DNA from 4 places in the Agrobacterium sp. NPDC089420 genome. Region 4 is predicted to be linked to each of the others. Evidence: predicted binding sites of a transcription regulator. Region 4 holds the regulator's gene; each other region holds the start of a gene.
What was found. The regulator LexA, encoded in region 4, represses DNA repair genes until DNA is damaged. The targets are predictions, from matches to a motif close to TGTTCNNNNTGTGTTCNG.
Positions count from the first base shown of each region.

Region 1: ACI2KA_RS22690 (DUF5680 domain-containing protein) is a predicted target of LexA. The motif match lies at 3,485-3,502, and genes of this name have one in related genera.
Region 2: dnaE (DNA polymerase III subunit alpha) is a predicted target of LexA. The motif match lies at 2,208-2,225, and genes of this name have one in related genera.
Region 3: ACI2KA_RS07720 (MazG nucleotide pyrophosphohydrolase domain-containing protein) is a predicted target of LexA. The motif match lies at 1,962-1,979, and genes of this name have one in related genera.

Region 1 covers NZ_JBJDMY010000018.1:47,105-52,341, reverse strand. The annotation lists gene ACI2KA_RS22710 (DUF1127 domain-containing protein) at 242-382, shown strand; gene ACI2KA_RS22705 (glutathione S-transferase family protein) at 507-1,157, opposite strand; gene ACI2KA_RS22700 (peroxiredoxin) at 1,460-2,116, shown strand; gene ACI2KA_RS22695 (hypothetical protein) at 2,180-2,983, opposite strand; gene ACI2KA_RS22690 (DUF5680 domain-containing protein) at 3,015-3,467, opposite strand; gene ACI2KA_RS22685 (YaiI/YqxD family protein) at 3,634-4,089, shown strand; gene ACI2KA_RS22680 (DUF1345 domain-containing protein) at 4,115-4,828, shown strand; gene fghA (S-formylglutathione hydrolase) at 4,859-5,237, shown strand, end outside.
Region 2 covers NZ_JBJDMY010000005.1:121,544-126,780, reverse strand. The annotation lists gene ACI2KA_RS09545 (lipoprotein-releasing ABC transporter permease subunit) at 1-1,248, shown strand, start outside; gene ACI2KA_RS09540 (ABC transporter ATP-binding protein) at 1,264-1,947, shown strand; gene dnaE (DNA polymerase III subunit alpha) at 2,438-5,237, shown strand, end outside.
Region 3 covers NZ_JBJDMY010000004.1:197,146-202,382, reverse strand. The annotation lists gene ACI2KA_RS07735 (bleomycin resistance protein) at 23-460, shown strand; gene ACI2KA_RS07730 (HAD family hydrolase) at 467-1,141, shown strand; gene ACI2KA_RS07725 (hypothetical protein) at 1,260-1,637, shown strand; gene ACI2KA_RS07720 (MazG nucleotide pyrophosphohydrolase domain-containing protein) at 1,655-1,960, opposite strand; gene ACI2KA_RS07715 (sulfite exporter TauE/SafE family protein) at 2,110-2,889, shown strand; gene pdxH (pyridoxamine 5'-phosphate oxidase) at 2,921-3,541, opposite strand; gene ACI2KA_RS07705 (RT0821/Lpp0805 family surface protein) at 3,598-4,047, shown strand; gene ACI2KA_RS07700 (DnaJ C-terminal domain-containing protein) at 4,259-5,237, shown strand, end outside.
Region 4 covers NZ_JBJDMY010000005.1:11,177-16,413, reverse strand. The annotation lists gene ACI2KA_RS09010 (ComEC/Rec2 family competence protein) at 1-810, shown strand, start outside; gene ACI2KA_RS09005 (glutathione S-transferase family protein) at 830-1,507, opposite strand; gene lexA (transcriptional repressor LexA) at 1,921-2,643, opposite strand; gene ACI2KA_RS08995 (TRAP transporter large permease subunit) at 2,881-4,140, opposite strand; gene ACI2KA_RS08990 (TRAP transporter small permease) at 4,137-4,670, opposite strand; gene ACI2KA_RS08985 (TRAP transporter substrate-binding protein) at 4,790-5,237, opposite strand, start outside.

The DNA.
Region 1 (5,237 bases), on a different contig from region 4:
GCTTTTGCGGTTCTTGTCGATTAACCTCTGGCTAATCTTTCAGGCAGAGTAGGTTCATCGCCGAAGATTTTGCCAACACAAGTCCTTTCTGCCGCTATAGCGTTTCCTTATGCCGGCGTTCCGATATGCCGTCCTGCATGCAGCACTTCCATTTCTGCATGTCTTTTATGCAGGCAAATGCCTGTATTTTTAGCGCATGGAAGCGCATATTTTGCGCATTCTCATCGCAGGAACCATGACAATGAAACTTCACGAAACAGTCCGCAATTACATCCGTAACCGCCGCGCCATGGCCGAGCTGCGTGCCCTCGATGACAGAAGCCTGTCCGATATCGGCGTTACCCGCTCGCATATTCGTTCCGCCGTGGAAGGCCGCCTCTGAAGGGCCGGGCAAGCCCTCGTCGTAGACAGCGTTGTGCATTCATCGATTGTCCGTCCAGGACGGGAAATATCCAGACGATCATGCCGGACGGCCGGGCGCAGCCTTCCCGCCCGAGAAAGCCGGTTCAGTCTTTTGACGTCGCCTTGAAAACCGCCAGCTGATCGGCGAAGGCGCGTTTATAGGCGGGCCGCGCCTCACCCCGCGCCACATAGGCCGCAAGATTTCGATATTCATCGAGGATGCCCGAACTTTTTATTCTTTGCAGGACCGATATCATCAGCAGGTCGCCAGCACTGAATGCGCCGTCGAGCCAATCGGCCGCACCGAGCCGGCGCGATAGTTCACCCAGCCGCTTGCGAATGCGCTCATCGACGATTTCGAGACGCTCGCCGTGCCAGCTCCTGTCCCTCTCAAGAAAACCTGTGACAAAATGCTCGACGATGGGCGGTTCCATGGTGCTGAGTGCGGCAAACATCCAGTTTATCGCCCGCGCCCGGCCGTTCTGATCCGGCGGCAGCAGGCCGGCATGGCGCTCGGCAATATGAAAGACGATCGCACCGGATTCGAACAGGGCGAGGTCACGCTCCTCATAGGTCGGGATCTGCCCGAACGGCTGAAGCGCAAGATGCGCAGGCTCCCGCATCGCGCCGAAGGAGAGAAGGCGAACGTCATAGGGTTGTCCAACCTCTTCCAGCGCCCAGCGGACACGCATGTCACGCGCAAGCCCCTTGCCGCCATCGGGCGAGCGTTCAAAGGCGGTGATCGTGATTGTCATAACTGCTCTCCATGGCGTCTTTCCGGAGGTGGGCCGCGCCGTGATCGGATATCGGCCGCGATCGATGACCGTGTCAGGATACCGGCTTGCCGAGGCGAAAACAATCATCGCCCGGTTCCCTGAGGCGTCATTGCCATGAAGCTTTTAAGACCTATATCGATCAGGAGCCCGCAGGCGGACGACGCCGAAGGAGCACGATAAAAGACTGGTCATTTTACCCGGACACTCTAAGCTCCGACGCCGGAGACAGATTGCCGAAAACCATCAGAATTTCAGTTCAAATCATTAGGGAGAACCACAAGATGAGCCTGCGCATCAACGACATAGCACCCGATTTCACCGCCGAGACCACCCACGGGCCGATTAGTTTTCACGACTGGATCGGAAATGGCTGGGCGGTGCTGTTTTCGCATCCGAAAAATTTCACGCCGGTCTGCACGACGGAACTCGGCGCGATGGGCGGCCTGCAGCCGGAATTCGAAAAACGCGGCGTCAAGATCATCGGCATTTCGGTCGACCCGGTCGAAAGCCACGAGAAATGGAAGAACGATATCCGTACAGCCACCGGCTTTGATGTCGACTATCCGCTGATCGGCGACAAGGACCTGAAGGTGGCGAAGCTCTACGACATGCTGCCCGCCGGCGCGGGCGACAGTTCCGAAGGCCGCACCCCGGCCGACAATGCCACCGTGCGTTCGGTCTTCGTCATCGGTCCCGACAAGAAGATCAAGCTGGTCCTCACCTACCCGATGACCACCGGCCGCAACTTCGAGGAAATTCTCCGCGCCATCGATTCCATTCAGCTCACGTCCAAACACCAGGTGGCGACGCCCGCCAACTGGAAGCAGGGAGAGGATGTCATCATCACTGCGGCCGTTTCCAACGAAGATGCGATTGCCCGTTTCGGCTCCTACGACACGGTTCTTCCCTATCTGCGCAAAACCAGGCAGCCTGGCTGAGCCGATAAGCGAAAACGGGAGCGGTGAACGTGCATTGCTCCCGAAAGCCTCGGAACGAGGCCGTTATTCCGCACCGTGCCGCATCACGCGCAGCATGGACCGGCCGTGCAGTTCGGCAGGCTCCAGCCGCGCGAGAAGGTCGAAAGACGTGATGGCTTCACCGGCGGCAAACCGCCGTCGCCCGCTGACCACGAGATGCGCCAGGCCGAATATGGTGAGAAGCGCTTGCGTGGCGTCGCCAGCCTTCGGTTCAAAGGACAAATCCATCTGGCCGAAGCGGTCCAGACCCGTCGTCCAGGCCGTGATTGCCTCGCCTTCCTCCGTTACAAAGGCTCCGAAGGCAAGCATCGCAGCCATTTGCTGCGGTTGATCGAGATGACTGTTGGCATAGTTCAGATAGTCGTCGAGATTGGCGCGGCCGACGATCATGTCCAGGTAATGCAGTACGACCGCCCGCATCGGGGCGACCTGATGGATGCCGAGCAGGGTCGAGGCGATCTGGTTGTGAGCGATTTCAGGATTATCCTCATCCGCGATGATGAAAAACCCGAACTCGCACTGGTGTGTGGCCTGACGCAAATCGTCATATGCCGCTTTTGCATCGACGCAAAAGAGCGTTGACCAGTCGACCCTGGCCTGCGCGACAGCCGGATAATGTGCCGGCGCGACCAGCGCCGTTACCGGTTCCGGCGTACCGACAAAAACTCTGGTCGCACCGCGAAGACCGTCAAAGATACCGTTGTCGTTCACCGATGCGCATTCATAGCCCTCAGCGCCCCAGGCTTGCGTCAGGCTCGCCGCCGAAATTGCGGGTTCGCTGTCGAAATAGAGTGTCGCCTTGAAATATTGAACGTCGCCATTTGCCATTGCGGCTCCTGTTCATGGCAGTTTCGTCGCTTTAGGGCTTTATCATCCCGCCGTGATAGTCAAGCCGGTACGTCTCGACGTCGCCCCGGTAAATCCTCTCGACACCGGTGAAAGACCGAGGGTCACCCGTATTCGTATCGACATAGACCAGGTCTCCGACGTGATGGGTGAAACCGCCAAGAAACCGACCCTGCCGATAAAGTGTGGAAAGCGACGCCTGAATGACCTTGCCGGCAATTGTGCCGTCGATCATGTCCGGCCTCAGGATACGACCATAATAATTCATGGCCCAGAGGGCGACGCCTTCGCGCCACACGACCTCCTGGCCGATGAAATCGGTCCCGCCGAAATAGCTGTCGATATAGTCCCAGTCACCTTGCTGGTAGGTGAGATCGTTCGATCCCTTCCGGGTCGAGGTCTTTGACGTGTTGCCGCCGCCGACATAGGTCGCGGATTTCGCCTGCACGATGAATTCTTCCAGCATCGGACGCCTCCCCAAAAAAGAACATAACACGAACATACAACAATGGTGGGACGACCACAAGCCCGCCTCGACCCCGGCCATCGAGCGGGCATTTCGGCGAAAGCAGGCTTGGTAATTGCCGCGTTTGCCCTTAAAAGCATCACAGGAATTATCCCGAAGAGTGCTCATGCCGCAAAACCCGCAAATCTATGTCGACGCCGACGCCTGCCCCGTGAAGCCGGAAATACTCAAAGTGGCGGAGCGGCATGGGCTGGAAGTGACCTTCGTCGCCAATTCCGGCCTGCGCCCCTCGCGTGATCCGATGATAAAAAACGTCATCGTGTCGGCCGGTTTCGATGCGGCAGACGACTGGATTGCCGACCGCGCCGGCGAAAACGATATTGTCATCACGGCGGATGTGCCGCTGGCCGGGCGCTGCGTCGCCAAGGGTGCTCTGGTAACGGGTCCAACCGGGCGCGTCTTTGACCAGTCGAATATCGGCATGGCGACGGCGATGCGCGATCTCGGCGCGCATCTGCGCGAAACCGGTGAAAGCAAGGGATATAACGCCGCTTTTTCACCGCGTGACCGCTCCGCCTTTCTGGAGACGCTTGACCGCTTCTGCCGCCGTGTCAAAAAGTGACGCTGCAAACAGAAAGGCGTCGCCCATGACCCCGGCAAATCCGAAGAACCCAGCCAGTCCCAAGAAGCCGGTGAATGCCAAAAACCAGGCTGATCCCAAGGGCGATGCCTATCGTCGCCATCGGCCTTTCGTCATTGCCTTTCTCGTCGGCGCTTTCAGCCTCGGGCTGGCGCTGGCATTTGCGCCAGCCCTTGCCATCGAGATTGCCGCCGTCTTGTTTTTCCTCACCTATCTGACGCTGGTCGCCTTTCGCCTGCCGGGACTGACGGCGCAGCATCTGAAGGCCCATGCCGATAGCGACGACCTGCCCGCAATCGCCATCATCGCCGTCACGCTGCTCGCGGTCGGCGTTGCCGTCGTATCGCTGTTTCAGGCGCTCAATCATACGGGCGAAACGGTCTGGACCCTGCTCATCGCCTTCGCATCGGTTATTTTCGGCTGGCTGACGATCCACACCATGACGGCCTTGCACTATGCGCATCTATACTGGCGTCCGGCCACGGTGGACGGCAAGCGCCAGCATCGCGGCGGCATGGATTTTCCGGCGACGAAAGAACCCTGCGGTTACGATTTCCTCTATTTTTCCGTGGTGATCGGCATGACGGCGCAGACATCGGATGTGGGCGTGACCACCACCGCCATGCGCAAGGTGACGTTGCTCCACTCCATCGTTTCTTTCTTCTTCAACACGGTTCTGGTGGCGGCTGCGGTCAATGCCGCGGTCTCGCTTGCGGGCTGAATTGCAAAACTGTCTCAAAGGAATGGCTTCATGAACATCATTTCGCAAAATACGGCTTTTGGCGGCATGCAGGGGGTGTTTTCGCACTTTTCCGAAACGCTCAAATGCGAAATGACCTTTGCGGTCTATGTTCCGCCGAAGGCGATCCACGAGCCCTGCCCGGTCCTGTGGTATCTTTCCGGCCTGACCTGCACCCACGCCAATGTGATGGAAAAGGGCGAATATCGCCGCATGGCCTCCGAACTCGGGCTTATCATCGTCTGCCCGGATACCAGCCCGCGCGGGAATGACGTGCCGGACGAGCTGACCAACTGGCAGATGGGCAAGGGCGCCGGCTTTTATCTCGACGCCACGCAGGAACCGTGGTCGGAGCATTACCACATGTACAGCTACGTGACGGAAGAGCTGC
Region 2 (5,237 bases), 110 kb from region 4:
CCTTTTTCCGCTTTTGAACGTATGGTGGCCTGGCGTTATCTGCGGTCGCGACGCAAGGAAGCCTTCATTTCCGTCATCGCCGGTTTTTCCTTCGTCGGCATCATGCTGGGCGTTGCGACGCTCATCATTGTCATGGCGGTGATGAACGGTTTTCGCACCGAGCTGATCTCGCGCATTCTCGGCATCAACGGCCATATGATCGTGCAGCCGATCGACCAGCCCTTTAATAATTACGATGAACTGGCGAAGAAATTCGCTGCCGTTCCGGGCGTCACCATGGCCTTGCCGCTGGTGGAAGGCCAGACGCTCGCCTCCGGCCGGGGCGGCGCGGGCTCCGGCGCGCTGGTGCGCGGTGTGCGCCAGGAGGATATCGACAAGGTCAAGGAAGTCGCCAACAACATCAAGACCGGCGATCTCGTCGGCTTCATGGCAGGTGATGGCGTCCTTGTCGGCTCACGGCTTGCCGCCCAGCTCGGCGTGACGGCGGGCGACGATATCACCCTGATTTCGCCGGAAGGCGACGTAACGCCGATGGGTGTCAATCCACGCGTCAAATCCTACAAGATTTCGGGCGTCTTCGAGATCGGCATGTCGGAATATGACGCCTCGATGATCTATATGCCGCTGTCCGAGGCCCAGCTCTATTTCAATGCCGACGGCATCGTGCAATCCATCGAGCTTTATGTCAGCCGTCCCGACGATGTCGACGGCATCCGGCCGCTGGTCGAGCAGGCGGCCGAACGGCAGATCTACATCACCGACTGGAGACAGCGCAACCAGACCTTCTTCTCCGCCCTGCAGGTGGAAAGAAACGTGATGTTCATGATCCTCACCCTCATCGTTCTGGTGGCGGCGCTGAACATCATTTCCGGCCTCATCATGCTGGTGAAGGACAAGGGCAGCGATATCGCCATTCTGCGCACCATGGGCGCCAGTTCCGGCGCGGTCATGCGCATCTTCTTCATGACCGGGGCGGCCATCGGCATGGTCGGCACCTTCGCCGGCGTGGCGCTCGGCGTGATCGTCTGCCTCAACGTCGAATCCATCCGACAGTTCTTCTCCTGGATTTCCGGCACCGTGCTGTTTGATCCGCAGCTTTATTTCCTGAGCCAGCTGCCGGCCGAAATGGATATTGGCGAGACTATCACCGTCGTTATCATGGCGCTGACGCTTTCTTTCCTGGCAACGATCTTTCCGGCATGGCGGGCCTCCAGGCTCGATCCGGTGCAGGCCCTGCGTTACGAATAAGGACCGCTTCGCAATATGGCAAAAAAAACAGTGCTGCGGCTTACCGGCGTCGAGAGAACCTACGGTCAGGGCGAGACGTCGTTATCGATTTTGCGCAAGGCCGATTTTGAATTGAGGAGCGGCGAGATGGTGGCGCTTGTCGCCCCGTCCGGCACGGGCAAATCCACGCTCCTGCATCTGGCCGGGTTGCTGGAACATCCCGATGCGGGCGAGGTCTTCATCAATGGCGCGCCTTGTCAGGGGTTGCCGGATGAGACGCGCACCGCGATCCGCCGCAGCGATATCGGGTTTGTCTATCAGTTCCATCACCTCCTGCCGGAATTCTCCGCCGTGGAAAACGTGATGATGCCGCAGCTGATCGCTGGCCTCACGCCAGCCGAGGCCCGCAAACGCGCCAGCGCGCTGCTCGATTACATGCGGGTCGGCCATCGCGGTGAACACCGCCCGGCCGAACTTTCCGGCGGTGAACAACAGCGTGTGGCCATTGCCCGCGCCGTCGCCAATGCGCCGCTGCTGCTGCTTGCCGACGAGCCGACCGGCAATCTCGACCCGGAGACCGCGCATTATGTCTTCGATGCGCTGGAGGCGCTGGTGCGGCAATCCGGCCTTGCCGCATTGATCGCAACCCATAACCACGAACTCGCTGCGCGTATGGACCGTCGCGTCACGCTCGCCGACGGCAAGATCGTCGATTTCTGATCGTCCCGCCACTCTGCTGAATTGCCGTGCCGCCGCGAGCAAGGATAGCTCGAGCGGCTGGGATTCACTTCCACCCTGATCCGCAGGGTCGGGATCAGCTCTTCCTGTCTGTATTTTTTGCCAACCCGGAGGTGTTTTTTCCTTCGGGTTTTTTCACTTTGGAGTCAGGGGCTTGCCGGACATGGCAACGGAACCGCAGCTGATTCTGCGGCGTTAGCAAGGGGAATATCAGCAAAACCCTGTTGACAATCGAACAAAATGAGAACAAAGTTGGAACATAACGAGTAAGGAGAGACCAATGACTGATTTCATCCGTGACGTTGCCGCTTTTGCCTCCATCGCTGTCTTTGTGGCCAGCTTTTCGGTGATCCTCACCGCGCTGTGAAGGAGATACCGGCGCAGAAGCCTGTATGGCCACCGCAAGGCTGTAGACTTTGAGCGCCGGACATCGGAAAATCGCCCCCTCGATTCAGAATGACAGGATGACGATATGGGCGATACGGTTGTGCGTGCAGAGACCTCTGACAAAACGCTGAAGACGCCGGGTTTTGTCCATCTGCGGGTTCATTCCGCCTATTCCCTGCTTGAGGGGGCGTTGCCCCTCAAGAAAATCATGTCCAAGGCCGTCGGGGACGGCCAGCCGGCCATCGCCATTACCGATACAAACAACCTTTTCGTTGCGCTGGAATTTTCCGAGAAGGCGCGCGATGAGGGTCTGCAGCCGATCATCGGCTGCCAGCTGTCCATCGACATGCAGGATGTGGCGGAGGATCGCCGCAACCACAACAGCCATCTCCAGAAGCTGCCCGCCATCGTGCTGCTGGCCGCCGATGCCGGAGGCTACGAGCGGCTGGTGGATCTCGTCAGCCGCGCCTATCTGGAAGGCGAGGGCAGCGGCCATTCCGTCCATATTACCCGCGCATGGCTGGAAGAGGCCTCCAATGCCGGGCTGATCGCGCTCACCGGCGCGGCCGGCGGTCCCGTCGATATGGCGCTGAAGGAAGGCCATGCCGCGCAGGCGAAAGAGCGGCTGCTGGCCCTGAAGTCACTTTTCGGTGACAGGCTTTATGTCGAATTGCAGCGCCAGACGGGTTATGACCGCTCGCATGAGCGGCGCCTGATCGGTCTTGCTTATGAATATGATATTCCCCTTGTTGCCACCAATGAGGCGTTTTTCCCGTCAAAGGCCGATTACGAGGCGCATGATGCGCTGATGGCGGTGGCGCACAACGCCATCGTTTCGGATGACAGCCGGTTCCGCCTGACGCCCGATCATTATCTCAAGAGCCGCGAGGAGATGACGGCGTTGTTCGCCGACATTCCCGAGGCTCTGGAAAATACCGTCGAGATCGCGCTGCGCTGCTCTTACGTGCTGAAGAAGCGCGGGCCGATCCTGCCGCGTTTCACCGGCGCCAGCGATGATCCGGAAGCGGCGGAGCGCGCCGAAGCCGATGAGCTTCGAAGGCAGGCGGTGGAGGGGCTGGATCAGCGGCTTGCCGCGCTTGGCATGGCGCCGGGTTATACCGAGCAGGATTATCGCGAGAGACTGGATTTCGAACTCGGCGTCATCTCGCGCATGAAGTTTCCCGGTTACTTCCTGATCGTCGCCGACTTCATCAAATGGGCCAAACAGCATGACATTCCGGTCGGCCCGGGCCGCGGTTCGGGCGCCGGCTCGCTCGTCGCTTATGCATTGACGATCACCGACGTCGATCCGCTGCGGTTTTCGCTGCTGTTCGAACGTTTCCTCAATCCTGAACGTGTATCGATGCCCGACTTCGATATCGACTTCTGCCAGGATCGCCGCGAAGAGGTGATCCGCTACGTGCAGGCCAAATACGGCCGGGAGCAGGTGGCGCAGATCATCACCTTCGGTTCGCTGCAGGCGCGTGCGGCCCTGCGTGACGTCGGCCGCGTACTGGAAATGCCCTATGGGCAGGTGGACAAGATCTGCAAGCTGGTGCCCAACAACCCGGCCAATCCGACGCCGCTGTCGAAGGCGATCGAGGAAGAGCCGCGCCTGCAGGAGGAGGCGGACAAGGAGCCGGTCGTCGCCCGCCTCTTGGATATCGCCCAGAAGATCGAGGGGCTTTACCGCCACGCCTCCACCCATGCCGCCGGTATCGTCATCGGCGACCGGCCGCTCTCCAAGCTGGTGCCGATGTATCGCGATCCGCGATCCGATATGCCGGTCACCCAGTTCAACATGAAATGGGTGGAGAGCGCCGGTCTCGTCAAATTCGACTTCCTTGGCCTGAAGACGCTGACGGTGCTGAAGGTCGCCGTCGATTTCGTCGCCAAGCGCGGCATCAAGGTCGACCTTGCCGCCATTCCGCTGGAGGACGCCAAGACCTACGAGATGCTGTCGCGCGGCGAGACCATCGGCGTGTTCCAGGTGGAAAGTGCCGGCATGCGCAAGGCGCTGATCGGCATGCGCCCCGACTGTATCGAGGACATCATCGCGCTCGTGGCGCTTTATCGTCCCGGCCCGATGGAAAACATCCCGGTCTATAATGCCCGCAAGCATGGCGAAGAGGAGCTGGAATCGATCCACCCGACCATCGACCATCTGCTCAAGGAAACGCAGGGCGTTATCGTCTATCAGGAACAGGTGATGCAGATCGCCCAGGTCCTCTCGGGTTATTCGCTTGGCGAAGCCGATCTTCTGCGCCGCGCCATGGGCAAGAAGATCAAGGAGGAGATGGACAAGCAGCGCGAGCGTTTCGTCGACGGCGCCATCAGGAACGGCGTGTCGAAACCGCAGGCCGACACCATTTTCGACCTTCTGGCAAAATTCGCCAATTACGGCTTCAACAAAAGCCATGCCGCCGCCTACGCCATCGTGTCCTACCAGACCGCCTATATGAAGGCGCATTACCCGGTGGAGTTCCTGGCGGCCTCCATGACGCTCGATATGGCCAACACGGAAAAGCTCAACGACTTCCGTCAGGATGCCGGGCGCCTTGGCATCGAGGTCGTCGCACCTTCCGTGCAGACCTCCTTCCGGCAATTCGAGACGGGTGAAAACCGCATCTATTATTCGCTGGCCGCCATCAAGGGCGTGGGCGAGGGCGCGGTCGAACATATCGTCGAAGTGCGCGACGGCAAGCCGTTCACGAGCCTTGAGGATTTCTGCCTGCGCATCGATCCGAAGCAGATCAACCGGCGTGTGCTGGAAAGCCTGATCAATGCCGGCGCTTTCGATTGTTTCGGCCGAGACCGCGCCGAACTGATCGGCGGGCTGGACCGCATCATCGGTTACGCCCAGATGGCGCAGAACAACCGCACCA
Region 3 (5,237 bases), on a different contig from region 4:
GGCCTGCGCGGCAAAGGAGACCATGACTATCATACGCAATGCCCTCGTTCCTGAACTCGCCGTCAGCGATTGGCAGAAAAGCCGCGCCTTTTATTGCGACCTGATCGGTTTTCATGTGGTCTATGAGCGCCCCGAAGAGGGCTTCGCCTATCTGGCGCTGGGCGATGCGCAACTGATGATCGACCAGATCGGCGCGACCCGGACCTTCGTGACCGAGAATGCCGCCCTGGAGTTTCCGCTTGGCCGCGGCATGAACCTGCAGCTTGCCGTCCCTTCCCTGCAACCTATTCTCCATCGGCTGGAGCGGTCGTCCATCGACCTTGTCATGCCGGTGGAAGAAAAATGGTACAGACGCGGCACCGTCGAAGTCGGCAACCGGCAATTCATCGTCGCCGATCCGGATGGATATCTGATCCGTCCGTTCGAGAGCCTGGGCGAACGCCCCTTCCGGTTCGGTTGAGCGACCATGCTGCCTTTTCTGCCGCACGCCGTGGTTTTCGACATGGACGGATTGCTGATCGAGAGCGAGCGGCTTTATCGCGATTCGTTTCTGGCGGCCTCGGATGAAGGCGGCCATGGAATGAAGGTCGAGACCTATCAAAAGGTCTGCGGCAGCCCCTGGGATGTGATTACCGGCACGATCCTTGCCGACTACGGCGCGGATTTTCCCATCGACAGCTTCCGCGACGCCTGGCTCAGGCATCTGGGCGTGATGATGGCGGAGGGTGTGGCTCTGAAACCCGGCGTCATCGACATTCTCGATCTTCTCGACCGGCTCGACATACGCCGCGCCATCGCCACGTCTTCGCGGCACGATTCAGTCATCCGCCATCTCGGCCCCCACGACCTTCTCAGGCGTTTCGACACCATCGTCGCGCGCGGCGACTATACCGAGCCGAAACCCGCGCCCATGCCGTATCTCACCGCCGCAACGCGCCTCGGTCTCGATCCGGGACGCTGCCTTGCGCTTGAGGATTCCTATTCCGGCGTGCGCTCGGCCTCATCGGCCGGCATGATGACAATCATGATACCGGATGTCGCGCCGCCGACCGAGGAAATGCGGGAAAGATGCGTCGCCGTTGCGCGCGATCTTCATGCGGTGGCTGACCTTCTGCAACAGATGCGGCCCTCAGGCGCTTGAAAGCAGGCCGCAGCACCGTCACATGGCTTTCTCCATTGGCCGCTAACAGGCTTCATAGGGGGCGGAACACCAACCTGTTTCGGTCCGGTTGCCGGCACATTCATAATGCGGAGTTGTCATGCAGCTTTTTGCCGTGTCGCTTGCGACCATGATATTGCTTTTCCTTGCCGCATTGCAGATTGCGCTTGCAGCCGGTGCACCCTTCGGTCGTCTTGCCTGGGGCGGCGAGCACCGGGTTTTACCGTTGAAGCAGCGCATTGCCAGCGTCGCGGCAATCGCGATCTACGCCTTTGTCGCGTCTTTTCCACTGCAGAAGGCCGGCATCGCCACTATCTGGCCGGCAAGCTGGATCGAGCCGGGCATCTGGATCATCGCCTGCTATTTTGCCGTGAGCATCGGATTGAACCTCATATCCCGCAGCCAACCGGAAAGGCTGGTAATGACGACGGCGGCGACCGTTCTTGCAATTCTCTTCTTTATCGTCGCGCTCTCATGACGGCGCGAGGCGACCTGTCATTTCGACGGCCTGAAACGCCACTTCCGCTCGATCGCCTCTTCGATATCGAGGCCGTTGCGATGGGCGAGCAGCAGAACATGGCCGAGAAGATCGGCGGTTTCGTCGGCCAGATCCCGTTTCATCTCCTCTTCGCTGCGGCCCTTGCCGCGCCCGCGCCCCGTCAGCCGGTTCCAGGCCTGCGTCACCTCGCCGACCTCCTCCTGCAGCTTCAGCATGTACCAGTCCGGGTCGCGGACAATTCCGTTTTCATCGGCATATTTCTGCGAGGCAGACTCGAACTGATGCATCATGACAGCAAGCATTTGTTCATCCTTTGTTCTTGAGCTACTCTAACCACGATTCTCGCCCGGCGTCGATCCGAAAGCGCGTCATGCGGCGGTGAACGGAAATTTCCGCGACAGACGCCCACCGTCGCGGTAGGAACAGCTATTCGCTAAAAGTGCCTCGTCCCATGTCCTTCCTCGATTTTTTCTCATCGCTCATCACCGCCCGCAGTCCGATGCTGCTCGCCATGTTCGCGGGCGCGGCCTTTCTGGCGGGTCTCGCACGCGGCTTTTCGGGCTTCGGCGCGGCGCTCATCTTCATTCCGCTTGCCAGCGCCATTGTCGGACCGCGCATCGCGTCAGCGGTGCTGCTGGTGGTGGACGGCGTTCTGACAATCGGCATGATACCGCCCGCCTACCGCATGGCGGACCGCCGCGAGGTCTTCACCATGGCGGCGGGCGCCCTTGTCGGCGTGCCGCTTGGAACGGTGTTGCTGTCCCATGGCGATCCGCTGACCCTGCGCTGGATCATCTCGGTCATCGTCGTCATATTGCTGATGTTTCTGATTTCGGGCTGGCGTTACAGCGGCCGCCCGAAAACGCCGCTCACCTTGCTGACCGGGCTTGTCGCCGGGCTGTTTTCGGGTGCCGCGCAATTGGGCGGCCCGCCGATCGTCGCCTATTGGCTCGGCGGCGCTCTCAAAGGGGCTTTCGTGCGCGCCAATGTCGTTCTCTATTTCGCGATTTCGACCGTCATCTCAGCCGCCAGCTATTTTTTCGGCGGCCTGTTCACCGCCGAGGTCCTGATCTTTTTCCTGCTCGCCCTCCCCTTTTATGGAGCAGGCCTTTATGCTGGCGCGCGCTTGCACGGGCTTGCCGATGAGACGGCCTTCAGACGCATCTGCTACGGCCTGATCGGCATTTCCGCGATCATCGGCCTGCCGCTGTTCGATTCGCTGCTGAAATAGGCAGGCCGGACGGCCTGCCCGCTCCGCAGCCTCACGGATACATGCGGACCTTGGTCCAAGGGGCATCGGGCGTCTCGCGGCGGAACTCGATACGGTCGTGCAGACGGAACTTGCGGTCGTGCCAGAATTCGATGCTGACCGGGCGGATGCGGAAGCCGGACCAGTAGGACGGGCGCGGAATATCGCCGATGGCATATCTGGCGGTATATTCGGCCACGGCCTTCTCCAGCGCGAAACGGCCCTCCAGCGGCCGCGACTGCTTGGACGCCCAGGCGCCGATGCGGCTGCCGCGCGGGCGCGAGGCGTAATAGGCATCCGCCTCCTCGTCGCTGACGATCTCCACCTCGCCGCGCAGACGCACCTGCCGCCGCAGACCTTTCCAGTGGAAACACATGGCCGCTTTTTTCTGGCCGAGGATCTCGCGGCCCTTCTGGCTTTCGAAATTCGTGTAGAAAACAAAGCCGCGGTCATCCACGCCTTTCAGCAGCACCATGCGCACGTTCGGCAGGCCGTTTTCATCGACGGTGGCGAGCGCCACCGCGTTCGGATCGTTGATTTCGGAAGCCGTCGCATCCTTCAGCCATTCGGCAAAAAGGGCGAAAGGTTCATTTTCTTCCGTGAAGTCACTGGATGTTAACCCCGTTTCCGACATATTGACTAAAATGCTCCCGAGCTGATTTGGACCCCAGAGATGATCTCTGGTGAAAGATGGTGACCGTCATAGCAAAGTCGAACAGTCGAACAAAGAGCCTCCTTTCGTCGATCGCGGAAGTTTCCGCCGTCGTGTCAATGCTCGTGGTGCTGAGCGGATGCGTCAGCCTCGATCTGTTCGGCGGCGACAAGGTCGACCGCTCGCTTTCCACGGCCTCCGTTCCCAGCCAGCCCAACAATGCGCCGCAAACCGACGATGCGACCATCCGCAACGCCGTAACATCGGCCGATCTTGCCAAACTCGCCGACCAGCCCCTGCCCTGGGCCAATGCGGCCACCGGCAGCGCCGGCGTCGTCACCGCCATTCACGAAGACAGGTCCAGCGGCTTCGTCTGCCGCGATTTCAGGACGACGCGCCACTCCTTCGAGGGCGTCGCAGCTTATGCCGGCCAGGCCTGCCTGTCGGAAACCGGCGAATGGCTGCTCACCCGCTTCGAGCAGAAATAATCTATTTACCTTGGCGCATGGAATAAAGCCGGCCGCTGTGCGGCGCGCTTGCTGCGTAAAGGAGTGATTAGCAACTTATTGCAACAGTCGACGTTGATTAAACCGAGGGCGTGCAGGCGAATGATCGCGGCATCCCTTTTCGGAGGGGTTAGTTTCAGGATTGCGCCATGAAAGGCGGCAGGCACCTGAGCCAACGTAACTGGTGTTTCGCATGCGCGATCCATATTCGATCCTCGGCGTGAAACGTGACGCCCGCCATGAGGAAATCAAGGCCGCCTGGCGCACGAAGGCGAAAACCGTCCACCCGGACGCCAATCGCGACGATCCCGACGCATCGGCGCGATTCGCCGAGATCGGGCAGGCCTATGATCTCCTGAAAGACCCGAAAAAACGCGATCTCTACGATCAGGCCCGCAGGGCGGCCGAAAAGAAGCAGCGCGGCGAAACCATCATGCAGCAGCGGGAGGCGGCGCGCGAGGCGGCCGAACGCGCCAGAGCCGCTGAAAAGCTGATGGAGGAACTGGCCCGCGCGGATGCCCGCAACCGGGCGCAAAGCGGGCAGAAAGCCGACGCGAAGGCGGAGACGGCCGAAGATGTGGTCGAGCGGATTTTCGGCGCGGAGGCGCAGAACGATCCCAAGGTGCAGCAGGCGGCGGAAGCGGCAAAGGCTGCGGCGAGCGCAGCCAAAAGCGATGCGCCGGCAACCGGCGAGGCTTTGCAGCCAGGCGCGGCCGACGACAAGTCAGCAGCCGCCGCCTCGCTTGCCGCCAATCTCTTCAGCGCTCTGGTGCGCCGGTTCCGCACGCCGCAGCCGGTTCCCGAAAAAGCGCCGGACATCACCGCGGAAGCCACGGTCACGGTCGCCGACCTTTTGGAGCACAAGTGGATTACAGTGCCGCTCGCCGACGAACGCGAGGTTCGTTTCCAGCTCGAAGCGGGCATGACCGACGGACATGTCGTGCGGCTGAAGGGACAGGGCCTGAAGCTTCCCAACATGGCGCGCGGCGACCTTGCCGTGACATTGCTGACCGCCCGCGACGACGCCTTTTCCCTTCGCGGCTTCGATATTCACACCACGCTGGCGATCTCGCTCGGCGATGCGGTTCTGGGCTGCGACGCGAAAGTCAGGACCCCGCTCGGCGAGGAGAACGTCACGATTCCTGCCTGGTCCGGCTCCGACCGCGTGCTGA
Region 4 (5,237 bases):
TGGGGCGGCAGCGCTGCGACGGGGCGGCCGCATGGCTGGTTCATCGGCCTTGCGTCGGCCGGTTTCCTGCTGCTGACGCTGCTGCGCAGCCGGCTCGCTTTGCTTGGCATTCCGATTCTGCTCTTTGCCTTCGGGCTGTCGGCGACGATGGCCTATCGCGATGTGCCGCACCTGCTCATTCACGAGGATGGCGAACTGGTCGCCCTGCTGGAGGACGGCAAGGCCTATACGACAAGGACGCGGCCGCAGGGTTTCGTTTATGGCCAGTGGCAAAGAGCATTGCTCCTGCCGGAACAGCCCGTGCCGCCGGTGATTGTCGAAACCGGGACGGCGGCAACCCGTGTGGCTTTGACCGCCAGACCGAAACTGACCCCGCAAGAGCTGAGTACCGTCGCCCGGCAGATGACGGCAGCCCTGAAAGATGCGGAACCGGGGGTCTTCACCTGCGCCAAGGACATATGGTGCGTGGCGCGCGCCGGCAGCGGCGAATGGATCGTCGTTCTGGAGGATGGCCGGTTTGCCGGAAAGGCCTGCGACATCGCCGATATCGTCGTCGTTTCGCGCAGAACCTCGTTTTCGCAATGCCGCTCGGGCGCACTGCTGCTCAACCGCGATATTCTGCGGCGCATCGGTTCGGTGGAAATGAGTTTCGCCGGCAGTGAACAGCCCGCCGTGGTCGGACGGCTGCGCGCCGCTATAGCGGGGGTGGACAGGCCTTGGAGCGAACACCGCTATTACGACTGGAAGAGCGGTAGTTTCGAGCACGATGTTCCCGAAAACATCCGGCAGCTGCTGGCGACGTCGCAGTGACGACCGCCAGTGCTGGGTCTCAGGCCTTGAGACGCAGATCCGCGGTCAGTTCGCCAATGCCGCCTATTTCTTCTTCATGGGCGGCATCGCGCCAGATCTCCCGCAATCCGGCCTCATACCATTCGCGCATGGCGGGCAGGGCGAGCAGCCGGTCGCAATAGGCCTTCGCATCCGGTGAAAGATCGGCGCCATAGGTCTGGAAACGGAATGCGACCGGGCAGAAGAAGGCGTCGACCGCGGTGAATTTCTGGCCGGCAAGGTAGGGGCCGCCGAATTGCCTCAGGCCTTCGCTCCACAGCGCGTCGATGCGCCTGATATCGGCGGCAAGTCCGGCATCGCCGGCCTTCGGCTTGACCCGAATACCGACCGACATGGGATAGAGATTGCGCAGCGAGGAAAAGCCGGCATGCATTTCGCTCGCAGCCGACCGCGACCATGCCCGCGCCTGTTTGTCGCTTGCCCAGACGCCCTGATGCCTTTCGGCAAGATATTCGGCGATCGACAGCGATTCCCATATCGTCACGCCCTCATCGACAAGGCATGGCACCTTGCCCGTTGGCGAAAAGCTGGAGAAGGAAACGCCTTCGCCGAACGGAACGAGCTTCTCATCGAAGGCGATACCGAGCGTGCGCATCAAGACCCAGGGCCGCAGCGACCAGGAGGAATAGTTCTTGTTGGCGATATAAAGATCGTACATGGCTTGTCTCCCGGATATCACGCTTATTTCTATACATGTCGAAGCGCTGCGGAATATCGAAAATAATCCATGGCACCCATAAGCGCCTTTGATGAGTGGCGGCGGGTCACGCGATGAGGATGTCGCCGTTCAGTGACGATGTCGCGTTAAGTCCATCCCACGGGCGAAACACCCCGCTACGTTATCGAAACTCCATGCAGATGAGGCACGGGGCGCAACAGGCCGGGCCAAAGCCGCAATATCATATGAAGACCGGAGCCGATGATCAGCGGAACGGAATGCAGCTGCTCCCGGGACGAATGTGTCGGCCCGGAATCGACATAGTCAGCCGAAGTGCAGAATTGCCGCCATCCTCAATGGAGGTCTCCTCACCGGGGCGATGTTCGCGCCGAGACGATGGCGGCCATTAGCGATCAATGGTAACGGCGGATCAGCCCCACCAGCTTGCCCTGGATCTTCACCCGGTCCGGCCCGAAGATGCGGGTCTCATAGGCGGGGTTGGCTGCCTCCAGTGCAATGGAGGCGCCCTTGCGGCGGAAGCGTTTCAGCGTCGCCTCCTCGTCATCCACCAGCGCCACGACGATATCGCCGGGATTGGCAATGTTGCCATTGCGGATAATGACGGTGTCGCCATCGAAAATGCCGGCCTCGATCATCGAATCGCCCTTGACCTCAAGAGCGTAATGTTCGCCGGAACCCAGCATGTCCACAGGCACGGCAACGTCATGCGTATTGTTCTGAATGGCGGAAATCGGCACGCCTGCGGCAATGCGGCCCATGACCGGCACGGTGACCGCCCCGCCGAGATCGTTGGCAGGCGCCTTGGGGGCGGGTGCCGGTTCCGGCGCCTTCGGTTTGCCGAGGCTGCCTTCGATGACGCTCGGCGAAAAACCGCGTTGCGGCCTCGCACCCGGCGCGTAGGCCTCCGGCAGCTTGATGACTTCCAGCGCCCGCGCCCTGTTAGGTAGCCGGCGAATGAAGCCGCGCTCCTCGAGGGCCGTGATCAGCCGGTGGATGCCGGATTTGGAGGCAAGGTCGAGTGCGTCCTTCATTTCATCGAAGGAGGGCGGCACGCCGGACTCTTTCATTCTTTCATGAATGAAGAGAAGCAATTCCTGCTGTTTGCGCGTGAGCATGAGGAAAACACCCTTGAGAATCGTCGTTGAGGTCGCGAAACAAATACAGAACGAACACTATATGTTCCATATGTGTTCCGCAATCCCCTAAAATTTCGTGAAGGTTCCATCTCAGATCGTGATTTCATCGGCGAAGCGGCGGAACGAAGATTTGCCGTATCTTGAAGGATAGATCGTGAACGAAAAACCACCGGCCGGGGCGTTAGCCGATGGTCTCCGGTTCTGCTGCAGGCGAGGTCAGTAGATCGTCAGGGCGGGGATGAAGCTGACGGCGATAAGCAGCAGCATTGCCATGGCAAAGAACGGCCACAACTCCCTGGTCGTCGCGCCGAGCGGCGCTCTGGCGATGGAGGACGAGATGAAGAGCGTGGTGCCGATCGGCGGCGTATAAAGCCCGATGCCGAGATTGATGACCATCATCATGCCGAGCTGCACCCGGTCGAGCCCGATCATGTCCGCCAGCGGCACGAAGATCGGTCCGAGCAGCAGGATCGACGGCGGCAGATCGAGCGGCATGCCGATGATCAGCATCAGGATGTTCATCATGAGAATGATCAGGATCGGGTTCGAGATGTTTTCCGCCACCCAGGTGGCGAAATGCTGGGGCGCCTGATCGAAGGTGAGGACCCAGCCCACCGCGGCGCTGCCCATGATCACCAGCATGACGACGCCGGTTGCCGAACCCGCCTCGACGAAATTGTCGCAGAAACGTTTCCACGTCAGGTCGCGGTAAAAGACGATGCTGAGCACGAGCGAATAAACGACCGAAAGAACGGCCACCTCCGTGGGCGTCGCAAAGCCGAAGCGCAGGCCGAGGATGATGAGTATCGGCAGAAGGATCGCCGGCAGGCTGCGAAATGCCAGAACCGCCAGATCGCGCTTGCGGATGCGTTCATCGCTGACCGCATAACCGCGGCGCACGGCAATCGCCCAGCAGACGATGATGAAGCCGACGGCCATCAGCAGGCCGGGCAAGATTCCGGCAATGAACAGATTGGCGATGCTGACGCCGCTCACCAGCGAATAGAGGATCATCGGGATAGAGGGCGGAATGAGCACGTCGATAACGGCCGAGGTGGCATTGTTCGCCGCGCAGAGAGGCGCGGGATAACCCTGGCGTTTCTGCCATGGAATGAGCACCGAACCCAGTGCGCTGGCATTGGCGACCGCAGAGCCGGAGACGCCGCCAAACACCACCGAAGAGATGACAGTGGTGGAAAGCGGGCCGCCGCGCCAGCGCTGCATGGCTTTGGAGGCGAGTTCCAAAAGCTGGGTTCCGAGTTTGCCGCCCAGCATCAGCGTGCCGGCCAGCATGAAGAACGGCAGCGCCAGCATGGGGAAGGACTGTGTCTGGTCATAGACCTGCTGCGCCACGATGGAAAGCGGCACATAACCGTTCCACAGCACGGCGACGCCTGCCGAAATGATCAGCGCGTAACCGACGGGAACCGCCAGCATCATGAGAATGCAAAATGCAATGATCATCACGATGGTCATAGGGGCATCTCCTCGGTTGCGCCGTGCGGGCGCGCGTGCCAGCCGCCGGACAGAATGCGCAGGCTGGCGGTTGCGGTGGTGATCGAGACCAGTGCCGCGCCGAAGGCGATGGAGTAATAACCGATGCTGTTGGGCAATTGCAGAACCGGGCTTATTTCAGCGCCGGCGATCTCGGCGACGACCAGCGCCTGCTGCGCCAGAACGATGAAACTCGCGACCGTCACGAGATTGGCGAACAGCAGAACGCCGACCTTGCCGCGGTCGTCGAACTTGTCATAGATCCATTCCACCGCCATATGCGCGCCGTTCTGCGCCGCGAGCGTGATGCCGGCGACGATGAACCAGGGAAACAGCATGGTCGGCAGCTCTTCCGCGAAATCCAGACCGCCGGATGTCGAGACGTAACGCACGATGACATTCGTGGTCATGATGGTCGTGAGCAGAATGCCGGACGCCACGATGATGACGCGGCAGAGGATGGCGATGAAACCGTCAACGCGATTGGCGGCGGACAAGGCTCCTTCGAGCATTGGCGCATCTCCTGAAAACTGAAACCGTATGAATGCCGGCGTGAGTGAGGCTCCCGCCGATCCTGTGGTGGGCGCGAGACGACGCCGCCCGGGGCGGAAGCCGGCCGGCGTCGCGATCGTCAGCCCTTGGCAGCTTTTTCCAGCTCCGCGACGAAATCGCCGAAGGGCTTCTGTTTCCATGTCTCCAGCACCTGCGCCGTCGCCTTCGCAAAAGCGGCGTGGTCGATGTCTTCGGCCACCTCGATGGCACTGTTGGCCTTGAAGGCCGCGAGCGATGCGCTGGCCTTTTCAGCGGAAAGTTGGCGCTGCAGCGCGCCGGCTTCCTTGGCAGCCGCCTTCACGGCCTCGAAATCCTTGCCCAGCCGCCCTTCGGCGAATTTGGACATCAGGAACGGGGTCGATTCCCATTTATGGGCGGTGAGGCTGATGTATTGGTTGACCTCGTAAAGCTTGGAGCTTTCGATGTTGACCAGCGGGTTTTCCTGCCCGTCCACGACGCCCTGCTGGAGGGCGATATAAAGTTCGCCAAAGGCGATCTGAACCGTTGCCGCGTCCAGCGCCTTGAAA